3 regions of the Saccharopolyspora hordei genome follow, and region 2 is predicted to be linked to each of the others. Evidence: riboswitches for the same ligand, from Rfam matches in the RefSeq annotation. Region 2 holds a riboswitch; each other region holds the start of a gene.
What was found. A riboswitch is a leader RNA that binds a small molecule or an ion and turns the genes downstream of it on or off. The one in region 2 is predicted to bind glycine.
Positions count from the first base shown of each region.

Region 1 (3,751 bases), 1.8 Mb from region 2:
CGGGCGGGGCCCGGAAGGACGAACGGCCCCCGGAACCGCCGGGAGCCGTTCGGTGATCAGTGGGTCAGGGCGTCTTGCCGCCCTTGCCGCCGAGCAGCTTGTTCTTGACCTGCTCGATCTTCTCCTTGTTCTTCGGGTCAGAGGCGTACTTCTTGGCCTGGTCGATCACCTTCTTGCCCTGCGGGCTGCTGGCGAACTCCGCGACCTTCTTGAACAGCGACATCTCTTCTCCCGGGGATCGGCGTCACGGCACCACCCCCAGGCTACCCGCGGAGCGTGGTCAGCCGAGCACTCCGCGAACCGACGCGTGGCCCTTGAGCAGGTTGCGGGCCAGGGTGCGCCGCTGGATCTCGTCGGTGCCCTCGAAGATCCGCAGCAGCCGCAGGTCGCGGTACCAGCGCTCGATCGGCAGCTCCTTGGTGTAGCCCATGCCGCCGTGGATCTGCAGCACCCGGTCGACGATCTCGTTGGCGCGGGTGGCGCCGTAGAGCTTGGCGATGGACTGCGCGTGGCGGGAGTCCAGGCCCTGGTCGATCTGCCAGGCCGCCTGCAGCACCAGCCAGCGCAGCGCCTCGATCTCCACGGCCGAGTCGGCGATCATCCACTGGATGGCCTGGCGCTCGGCGATCGGCTTGCCGAAGGTCTCGCGCTGCTTGGCGTACTCCATGCCCATCTCGACCAGCCGCTCGCAGGCGCCGAGCGCCCGGGCGGGCAGCATGTAGCGGCCGCGGCCGATCCACTGCATGGCGAGCTTGAACCCGTGCCCGACCTCGCCGAGCACGTTGCCCTCCGGCACCCGCACGTTGTCGAAGACCAGGGACGCGGGCTGGCGCTCCCACGGGCCCATGATGTCGATCGGCTCGGACTTCCAGCCCATCTCGCGGTCGACCAGGAAGCAGGTGACGCCACCGTCGGCACCCTTCTCCTTGTCGGTGACGGCGAAGACCATGACGAAGTCGGCGTCGATGCCGCCGGTGATGAACGTCTTCTCGCCGTTGATCACCCACTCGGAGCCGTCCTTGACCGCCGTGGTGCGCAGGTGCTTGGCGTCCGACCCGGCGCCCGGCTCGGTGATCGCGAAGCAGGACTTGCGCGTGCCCTCGATGGTCGGCAGCAGGTAGCGCTGCTTCTGCTCCTCGTTGGCGTGGTAGAGGATGTTGTCGGCGTAGCCGCCGAACCGGAACGGCACGTAGGTGCGGCCGAGCTCGACCTCGATGAGCGCCGACATCACCGCCGACAGGCCCATCCCGCCGTACTCCTCGGGCGTCTGGATGCCCCAGAAGCCGGCTTCCTTCGCCTTCAGCTGCAGCTCGCGCTGCTCGTCCTTGGTCAGGCCCCGCTCACCGGCCCGCTCCCGACGCAGCACCTCGGGCTCCAGCGGGACGAGCTCGCGCTGCACGAAGTTGCGCACCCAGTCCCTGATGTCGCGCTCGGTGTCGGAGAGCGAGAAGTCGACCATCGCCGGATCCTTTCCCTGCGGCCATCTAACTAACATCGTTAGTTTTGTGGCAGCCTAGGACGACGCTGACGAGCGTGGCAAGGGATCGACGAGGAGACGCCGTGCCCAGACCGACCACTCCCCGGTTGTCACCGGACCGCATCCGCCGCGTCGGTCTGGAGATCATCGACGCCGAGGGGCTCGAAGCGCTGTCCATGCGCCGGCTCGCCGAACGGCTCGGGGTGCGCGCGGCCTCGCTGTACAACCACGTCTCGACCAAGGAAGACCTGCTGCACGAGATCGCCGACGACGTCATGGCCGCGGTCGACGTCTCCGGCTTCGAGCAGGACTGGACGACCGGCCTGCGCGTCTGGGCCCGCTCCTACCGGGCAGCGCTGGTCGCCCACCCCAACCTGGTGCCGTTCCTGGCCTCCGGCCCGGCCCGCCGGGAGAACGCCCTGCGCCGCGCCGACGCGGTGCACGGCGGCCTGACCAGCGCGGGCTGGCCGCAGCGCTACGCCACGATGATCGGCGCCTCGACGAAGTACCTGGTGGTGGGCTCGGCGATGGGGTCGTTCAGCGGCGGCTTCCCGGACGACGCGGAGCTCTACGACGAGCGCTTCCCGCACCTGGGCAAGGCCCACCTGCTCCGCGAGCACGCCGCGGAGATCGACGAGGCCAGCTTTGAGCTCGCCCTCGAAGCCCTCATCGACGGCCTGCGCACGCAGTACCGCGAGCTGCGCGAGAAGAGCCGCACCCCCGGCGACACCCGGTGACCGGGAGGGGACGCCTCCGCAACGCCCCGGTCGGCGACCGCGGGTCAGCACGAGATCACTCGCCCGTCCGGTTGACGTGGGTCACCGGGGGTTCGTAGCGTCCAAGTCGCACAACCCAATACAGCGCCGATGACGTCGTGCGGGAGAGACTCCGGCCCAGGCGGGACCGGAGCGCCGAAGGAGCAATACTCCCCAGCAAACTCTCAGGCACCGGCACCGCACGGCACCAGGCGATCACGGAGAAAAGCAGGAGCGACGACGCTCCTCGCCCACGGTGCAAGTCACCGCTCGACGGTGGCGAAACTCTCAGGCCAATGACTCCGGGGAGACCGCCCGACCAGCGCCAAGCCCGCGCAGGTCGGGGTCGAGGTGCCCCCGTAAGGTTGGGCGCAGTGAGCTGACCGGCCCTCGACTGCCGACCGGCGCCCACCAGGAGGAGTCACAACAACCATGTCGTCGCCACGACGGACGCCCCTGCACCACGTGCACGAGGCGCTCGGAGCCACCTTCACCGAGTTCGCCGGTTGGCAGATGCCGCTGCGCTACTCGGGCGACACCGCCGAGCACAACGCGGTGCGCACCGCCGCCGGCCTGTTCGACCTGACCCACATGGGCGAGATCCGGATCAGCGGTCCGCAGGCCGCCGACGCGCTGGACTACGCGCTGGTGGCCAACGCCTCCGCGATCAAGCCCGGCCGCGCCCGCTACACCATGATCTGCAACCCGCAGGGCGGTGTGCTGGACGACCTGATCGTCTACCGGCTGGCCGAGCAGGAGTTCCTGGTGGTGGCCAACGCCGCGAACGCCGCCGTGGTCTCCGCCGAGCTGGCCGAGCGGGTCACCGGGTTCGACGCCCGCCACGAGGACGTCTCCGACGACCACGCGCTGATCGCGGTGCAGGGCCCGAACGCCGTGGCGATCCTGGAGCCCCTGACCGACACCGACCTCTCCGGCGTCAAGTACTACGCGGGCTACCCGTCCCGGGTCGCGGGCAAGGACGTGCTGCTGGCACGCACCGGCTACACCGGCGAGGACGGCTTCGAGCTGTTCACCGCGCCCGGTGACGCCGAGGCCGTGTGGCAGGCGCTGACCGAGTCCGGCGCGCAGCACGGGCTGCAGCCGGCCGGGCTGTCCTGCCGCGACACGCTGCGGTTGGAGGCGGGGATGCCGCTGTACGGCAACGAGCTCTCCGCCGACCTCACTCCCTTCCACGCCAACCTCGGCCGGGTGGTCAAGCTCGACAAGCCCGGCGACTTCGTCGGCAAGGAGGCGCTGGCCGCCCTCGCGGACAAGCCCACCGAACGCACCCTGGTGGGTCTGACCACCGACCAGCGCCGCGCGCCCCGGCACGGCTACCGCGTGCTGGACGCCGACGGCGCCGAGGTCGGCGTGGTGACCAGCGGCGCGCCGTCCCCGACCTTGGGCCACCCGATCGGGATGGCCTACGTCGATCGCGACCACAGCGAACCCGGCACGCAGCTGCAGGTCGACATCCGCGGCAAGGCCGTCGCGGTCCAGGTCGTCGAGCTGCCGTTCT
Region 1 covers NZ_JACCFJ010000001.1:2,236,685-2,240,435, reverse strand. The annotation lists gene HNR68_RS10500 (hypothetical protein) at 65-223, opposite strand; gene HNR68_RS10495 (acyl-CoA dehydrogenase family protein) at 281-1,459, opposite strand; gene HNR68_RS10490 (TetR/AcrR family transcriptional regulator C-terminal domain-containing protein) at 1,561-2,214, shown strand; glycine riboswitch at 2,345-2,443, shown strand; glycine riboswitch at 2,444-2,545, shown strand; gene gcvT (glycine cleavage system aminomethyltransferase GcvT) at 2,665-3,751, shown strand, end outside.
Region 1: another riboswitch for glycine. It lies ahead of gcvT (glycine cleavage system aminomethyltransferase GcvT); the one in region 2 lies ahead of gcvP (aminomethyl-transferring glycine dehydrogenase).

Region 2 (3,751 bases):
GAGCCCGGACCCCGACTTCCGACCCGTCAGCGGGGCGACGCCATCCCGGCGCCGCCCCGCTGACGCGTCGCGGTACGTGCGCGACCGGGGTCGGCGGCATCCGAGTCCGGGAATCTCCCGGCAGCGCAACCGGTTCTGATGTTCCAGCGGCTTCCTCCGCAGCGGTCCGCCAGGGGCCCTGGCGGGTGTATCGTGCTGGTACCGCTCTACGACGAGCGCAGCCAGCGGTTCGGGTCCAGCGTCCGGGTCGGTGTTCCGGCGGGAGAGCTGTGGCAGCGGCGGTCGGTCGGGCCGCCGAGGGATGGGCGTAGCCGCCGTATCGCGGGTAGCGTCGAAAGCGCCGGTGCGCGATCCTCGATGGGGATGCCACGCTTCGGCGCGCTGGAGGAGGCGATGTGACGATGAGCAGCGAGATGCGCGTCGTCGGCGTGCGAGTGGAACTACCAGCCAACCAGCCGATCCTGCTGTTGCGCGAGGCGCACGGCGAGCGCTACCTGCCGATCTGGATCGGCTCGGTGGAGGCGACGGCCATCGCGCTCGAGCAGCAGGGCGTGCGGCCGCAGCGACCGCTGACCCACGACCTGCTCAAGGACGTCATCGGCGCCCTGGGTCGCGACCTCGAGCAGGTCCGGATCACCGATCTGCAGGAAGGCACCTTCTTCGCCGAGCTGGTGTTCGACGGGGACGTCCGGGTGTCGGCGCGGCCGAGCGACTCGGTGGCCCTGGCGCTGCGCGTCGGGGTGCCGATCCACGCCGACGAGTCGGTGCTCGACGAAGCCGGGTTGATCATCCCGGACGAGCAGGAGGACGAGGTCGAGAAGTTCCGCGAGTTCCTCGACTCGGTCTCCCCGGAGGACTTCCGCGGCGCGGACACCTGAGGGTCCGCGCACCGGTAGGAGCAGCACCGGCCCCCGCCTGCGCCCGCAGGCGGGGGCCGGCTCGTCCGGGTGCCCGCGCGTCGCGTTGACCTCCCCGCGAGGCAGGCATACCGTCGGGTTGAGCGAAATCGCCCCGGTGTGATTCAGCGGGTGACTGCCGATGCGTCGGTGCTACCGGACCGCGGTCGGCGGGGCGGTTCGCGGCCCCGACCGAACCGGTCGGGCGCTGGTGATCGTCGTCGGCGACAAGCCGGACGAGGGGAGGCAGGCGTGGTCGAGGAAGCGTCCAACGGGGATGCTGCCGTGGAGCAGGGTGAGCTGTTCCCAGACGCCTCGCTGCCGGACGAGTTGGTCGGCTACCGCGGGCCGGCCGCCTGCCAGATCGCCGGCATCACCTACCGCCAGTTGGACTACTGGGCGCGCACCAAGCTGGTCGGCCCGTCCATCCGCGGGGCGGCCGGCTCCGGCTCGCAGCGGCTGTACTCGTTCAAGGACATCCTGGTGCTCAAGGTGGTCAAGCGGCTGCTGGACACCGGGGTGTCGCTGCACAACATCCGGGTCGCGGTGGAGCACCTGCGCAACCGCGGCGTGCAGGACCTGGCCAAGCTGACGCTGTTCAGCGACGGCACGACGGTCTACGAGTGCACCTCGGCCGAGGAGGTGGTCGACCTGCTGCAGGGTGGCCAGGGGGTGTTCGGCATCGCCGTGAGCGGTGCGATGCGCGAGATCAGCGGCACCATCCACGAGTTCCCGGCCGAGCGGGCCGACGGCGGCGAGATGGTGAAGGCCGAGGACGAGCTGTCCCGCCGTCGCCGGGAGCGGAAGGCCGAGACCGGCTGACCGGTCGGCCGGTCACGCCGACTGTGCTCCAGGTCGCATCGGCGGTCCGCGGACCCGGTCTGATCGGGTAGGCTGCGACACATCGTCGACCCCGTGCGGGAGAGTCCGGCCCGGCGCCCAGCCGTGGTCGGCGCCGAAGGAGCAACCCTCCCCGACAACCTCTCAGGCCACCCGGACCGCACGGGCGAGATGCCTCTGGAAAGTGGGGGTGCCACGGCAGTGGTGCCGCCCCGCCGACGGTGCAAGCCCGGTCCCCGGGCGAAGCTCTCAGGCGTTCGCTTCGCGAGCAGTGACAGAGGGGGAGAGCAAGGCAGCCGAGGCTGCACTGCTGCCCCTGTTCGCCGCGATGATTGAGGTTCGCGATGTCCGACGTGACGCACGATCGCATCCCCCTGGCAGCCCTGGAGCACGGAACGCCGTTCGCTGACCGGCACGTCGGGCCGGCCCCGGCGGAGCTCGCCCACATGCTCGACGTGATCGGTGTCGGTTCGCTGGAGGAGCTGGGCCGCAGCGCCGTGCCGGACGCGATCCGGGAGGACGACCTGCGGCTGTCCCTGCCCGAACCGGCCACCGAGTCGGCGGCGCTGGCGGAGCTGCGCGAGCTCGCGCGCCGCTGCACCCCGCACACCGAGATGATCGGGCTCGGGTACTACGGCACCACGACCCCGCCGGTCATCCGGCGCAACGTGCTGGAGAACCCGGCCTGGTACACCGCCTACACGCCGTACCAGCCGGAGATCTCGCAGGGCCGGCTGGAGGCGCTGCTGAACTTCCAGACGATGGTGGCCGACCTGACCGGCGTCCCGGTGGCCAACGCGTCGATGCTCGACGAGGCGACCGCCGCGGCCGAGGGCATGACGCTGGTGCGCCGCGCCGGGAAGTCGAAGTCGCCGCGGTTCCTGGTCGACGCCGACACCCTGCCGCAGACCATCGCGGTCATCCAGACCCGCGCCGAGCCGCTGGGCATCGAGGTCGTCGTCGCCGACCTGTCCGAGGGCCTGCCCGAGGGCGAGTTCTTCGGTGCGCTGCTGTCGTACCCGGGCGCCTCGGGCGCCGTGCGCGACCACGAGGCGGTCATCGCCGAGGTGCACGAGCGCGGCGCGAAGGCCGTGGTGGCGACCGACCTGCTGGCGCTGACGCTGCTGCGCCCGCCGGGGGAGATCGGTGCGGACGTGGTGGTCGGCAGCTCGCAGCGCTTCGGCGTGCCGATGGGCTTCGGCGGCCCGCACGCCGGGTTCATGGCCGTGGCCAAGGGCCTCGAGCGGCAGCTGCCCGGACGGCTGGTCGGGGTGAGCGTGGACGCCGACGGCAACCAGGCCTACCGGCTGGCGCTGCAGACCCGCGAGCAGCACATCCGCCGCGAGAAGGCCACCAGCAACATCTGCACCGCGCAGGTGCTGCTGGCCGTGGTGGCCTCGATGTACGCCGTCTACCACGGCCCGGCCGGGCTGCGGGCGATCGCGACCCGCACGCACCGGATGGCGGCCGTGCTGGCCGAGCAGCTGCGGCGCGGCGGGGTCGAGGTGCTGCACCGGGACTTCTTCGACACGGTCATCGCGAAGGTGCCGGGCCGGGCCGACGAGGTCGTGGCCGCCGCGCGCCGCGGCGGCATCAACCTGCGCCGGGTGGACGCCGACCACGTCGGCGTCAGCTGCGACGAGACCACCACGCGCGCCCACCTGGCGACCGTGTGGCGGGCGTTCGGCATCGACGGCGTGGACGTCGACGAGCTGGACGCGCAGACCCCGGACGCGCTGCCGGAGGCGCTGCTGCGCACCTCCGAGTACCTGACGCACCCGGTGTTCCACACCCACCACTCGGAGACCTCGCTGCTGCGCTACCTGCGGCAGCTGTCGGACAAGGACGTCGCGCTGGACCGCAGCATGATCCCGCTGGGCTCGTGCACCATGAAGCTCAACGCGACGGCCGAGATGGAGCCGATCACCTGGCCGGAGTTCGGCGACCTGCACCCGTTCGCGCCCGCGCAGGATGCTGAGGGGCTGTTGTCGCTGGTCAAGGACCTGGAGACCTGG
Region 2 covers NZ_JACCFJ010000001.1:4,021,838-4,025,588, reverse strand. The annotation lists gene garA (glycogen accumulation regulator GarA) at 1-2, shown strand, start outside; gene HNR68_RS18500 (bifunctional nuclease family protein) at 402-878, shown strand; gene HNR68_RS18495 (MerR family transcriptional regulator) at 1,149-1,718, shown strand; glycine riboswitch at 1,805-1,907, shown strand; gene gcvP (aminomethyl-transferring glycine dehydrogenase) at 2,081-3,751, shown strand, end outside.

Region 3 (3,751 bases), 2.4 Mb from region 2:
ACCTCACCGGCGCGGACGGCGAGACGCCGCTCGCGCCGTGCTCAGCACTCGATGACGTTGACCGCGAGCCCGCCGCGGGCGGTCTCCTTGTACTTGACCTTCATGTCCCGGCCGGTGTCGCGCATCGTCTTGATCACCTTGTCCAGCGACACGAAGTGGTCGCCGTCGCCGCGCAGCGCCATCCGCGCCGCGGTGATCGCCTTGACCGAGGCCACCGCGTTGCGCTCGATGCACGGGATCTGCACCAGGCCGCCGATGGGGTCGCAGGTGAGCCCGAGGTTGTGCTCCATCGCGATCTCCGCGGCGTTCTCCACCTGCCGCGGCGTGCCGCCGAGCACCTCGGCCAGCCCGGCCGCGGCCATCGAGCACGCCGACCCGACCTCGCCCTGGCACCCGACCTCGGCGCCGGAGATCGAGGCGTTCTCCTTGAACAGCACCCCGACCGCGCCCGCGGCCAGCAGGAACCGCACCACCCCGTCCTCGTCGGCGCCCGGCACGAACCGCGTGTAGTAGTGCAGCACCGCCGGCACGATGCCCGCCGCGCCGTTGGTCGGGGCCGTCACCACCCGTCCACCGGCGGCGTTCTCCTCGTTCACCGCCAGCGCGAACAGCGTGACCCACTCCATCGGGTCGTCCTGCCCGGTCAGCGCGGCGGCCAGCTCCGCCGCCCGCCGCTTGACCTTCAGCCCGCCGGGCAGCTCCCCGGTGTTGCGGCACCCGTTGTCCACGCACTCCCGCATGACCTGCCAGATCTCCAGCAGGCCCGTGCGCACGGCGTCCTCGCTGCGCCACGACAGCTCGTTGGCCAGCATGACGCCGCTGATCGGCAATCCGGACTCGGCGGTGCGCTGCAGCAGTTCCGCACCGGTGCGGAACGGCATCGGCAGCTCGGTCTCGTCCGGCTTGATCCGGTCGGCCCCGGTGGCGTCCTCGTCGACGACGAAACCCCCGCCCACCGAGTAGTACACCGCGCTGTCCAGCTCGGTGTCCCCGCCGAACGCGGTGAACCGCATGCCGTTGGGGTGCACCGGCAGCGACTTGCGGCGGTGCATCACCAGGTCACGGTCCACGTCGAACCGGATCTCGTGCACACCGTCCAGCAGCAACCGCCCGGTCGCCCCGATCTCGGTCACCCGGTCCGCCACCGCGGCCGGGTCGACGACCTCTGGCCGGTGGCCCTCCAGGCCCAGCAGCACCGCCTTCGGGCTGCCGTGCCCGTGCCCGGTGGCGCCCAAGGACCCGAACAGCTCCGCCTTGACGCGCGTCACCTGCGACAGCAGTCCCGCGTCGCGCACCCGCCGCGCGAAGCGGCCGGCCGCCCGCATCGGCCCGACCGTGTGCGAGCTCGACGGCCCGATGCCCACTGAGAACAGGTCGAAGACACTGATCGCCATTGATCGCCTCCGCTGCTGCCGGGCGCCGCTACTGCTCGATCAGCTCGGCGTACTGCTCTGGCGTGAGCACAGCACCGGTGCTGGTGGCGCGCACCTCCAGCAGCCAGCCCTCGCCGTACGGCTCGGCGTTGACCAGCGCAGGGTCGTCCACAGCGGCCTCGTTGACCGCGACGACCTCGCCGGTGACCGGCGCGAACAGGTCGCTCACGGACTTGGTGGACTCCAGCTCGCCGCAGGCCTGACCGGCCTCGATCTGCTCGCCGACCTCGGGCAGCTGCACGAAGACGATGTCACCGAGGGCTTCGGCGGCGTGCTGGGTGATGCCGATGCGCACCAGCTCGCCGCGGTCCTGGATCCACTCGTGCTCTTCGGTGTAGCGCAGGTCCTGGGGCAGGGACATGACGGGAGGCTCCAAACGGTCAGGGGACGCCGGTAGCGCCCGGGATGTGCTGGGCCTCCCCCTCTGTTGCCGGAACCTGAGAGCTTCGCCGCAGACCAGCGGCTTGCACCGTGGGTGGCGCGCCGGCAGCGACGCGCGCTTTCCAGAGTTGCCTCGCCCGAACGGTCATGGGTGCCTGAGAGTTTGTGGGGAGTCTTGCTCCTTCGGCGCCTCGCGTCGTTGCGAGGTCTCTCCCGCTCGGGTTCGACGGCCGGTATGCGATTGTCGACGTGCTCAGCAACGATAAACGGGTCCGCTCTGGTGCCACAACGCCCTCCCCCGGCCGGCGGCCAGGCGACCGCAGGTTCTCAGGAGGCCGGTGATGCTGGACGTCCAGGCGCTGGTCGAGCGGGTGGGGCCAGCCCTGCTGCGGGCGGTGGTCGTCCCGGAATCGAGCAAGTGCGTCGGTGACGTCGTCATCGCCGAACCGGACCAGCACCCGACCGTGGTCGACGGCGACCTCGTGCTGGGGGTGGCCGTCGTGGACCGGGAGCAGGCGGTGGAGCTGGTGCGCGTCTGCGGTGAGCAGGGCGCGGCGGCGGTGCTGCTCAAACCGCCGATCGACGAACGGCTCGTGACCACGGCCGAGAAGACCGGGGTCGCGCTGGTCGAGGTCCGCCCGGAGTCCGCGTGGGCGCAGCTGGTGTGGTTGGTCCGGGCGGCGCTGGCCCGGACGGGCATCGACGAGCCGGACACGCGCACCGGCGTCGGCGACCTGTTCCGGCTCGCCGACGCGGTGGCCGACGTGGTGGACGCGCCGGTGACGATCGAGGACGCGCACTCCCAGGTGCTGGCCTACTCGGCCCGGCAGGACCTCACCGACCCCGCGCGGGTGTCGACGATCATGGGACGCAGGCAGCCGGCCGACGTGCTCGCCAAGTTCCGGGCCCGCGGCACGTTCCGCAAGATCAGCAAGGGCAGCTCGGCGATCTTCGTGCCCGCTCAGCAGGACGGCACGCTGCCCCGGCTGGTGGTGCCGATCAGGATGGGCGGCGAGCTGCTCGGTTCCATGTGGGCGGTGGTGCCCGGCGAGGTCTCCGAGGAGCGCGCGACGGCGTTCGCCGACACCGCTCCCCTGGTCGCGCTGCAGCTGCTGCGCTGGCGGGCGGTCGCCGACGCCGAGCGGCGCCGCAGCGCCGAGCAGGTGCGGCTGCTGCTGGAAGGCGGCGAGGGGTGGCGGGCCGCGGCCAACGAACTGGCGGTGCCGAACGAACCGCACCGGGTGATCGCGATCGAGATGCCCGCCTCCGCCGGCCCCGCCGAGGGGCACCGGCTCGCGCTGTGGGAGTGGATCACCCGGGGGATCGGCCGCCGTCCCCTGGTCACCGAGATCGGCACCATGCTCTACGCGGTGGTGCCGGACCGCGACCGCGGCGGCTGGCAGGAGTTGCGCAGCGCACTGGCCTCGCACGACATGACACCGCGCCCGCTGATCGCGGTGGGCACCGCGGTGGCGGTCGCCGAGCTGCACCAGTCCCGGTCGCAGGCCGAAGAGCTGGTGAGCCTGCTGCGCACCGGCCGGCTGCAGGAGCGGGTGGCGGTGTACGAGGACTACTGGCACCTGCTGGTGCTCAGCCGCATGGCGGGGGCGGCGACCGACGCGGGGGTCGGCTCGCTGGGGCCGCTGTCGCTGCTGCGCGAGCACGACCGCACCCAGGGCACCGAGTACCTCGAGACGCTGCGCGCCCACCTGCGCCACCCCGGCGACCCGCGGCAGGCGAGCGCGGAGCTGCGGGTGCACCCCAACACCTTCCGCTACCGGATGAAGCGGCTCACCCAGCTGGTCGACATCGACCTCGACGACCCCGACGTCCGCTCCGCCCTGCTCGTCCAGCTGCTCGCCGACCGCTGGGCCCAGCACGGCTGAGAGGAAGGGAACCTTCCTGTCATCCCAGCCCTGACCTGAGGAAGGGAACCT
Region 3 covers NZ_JACCFJ010000001.1:1,638,638-1,642,388, reverse strand. The annotation lists gene HNR68_RS07740 (L-serine ammonia-lyase) at 42-1,394, opposite strand; gene gcvH (glycine cleavage system protein GcvH) at 1,423-1,794, opposite strand; glycine riboswitch at 1,848-1,946, opposite strand; glycine riboswitch at 1,947-2,040, opposite strand; gene HNR68_RS07730 (PucR family transcriptional regulator) at 2,156-3,700, shown strand.
Region 3: another riboswitch for glycine. It lies ahead of gcvH (glycine cleavage system protein GcvH); the one in region 2 lies ahead of gcvP (aminomethyl-transferring glycine dehydrogenase).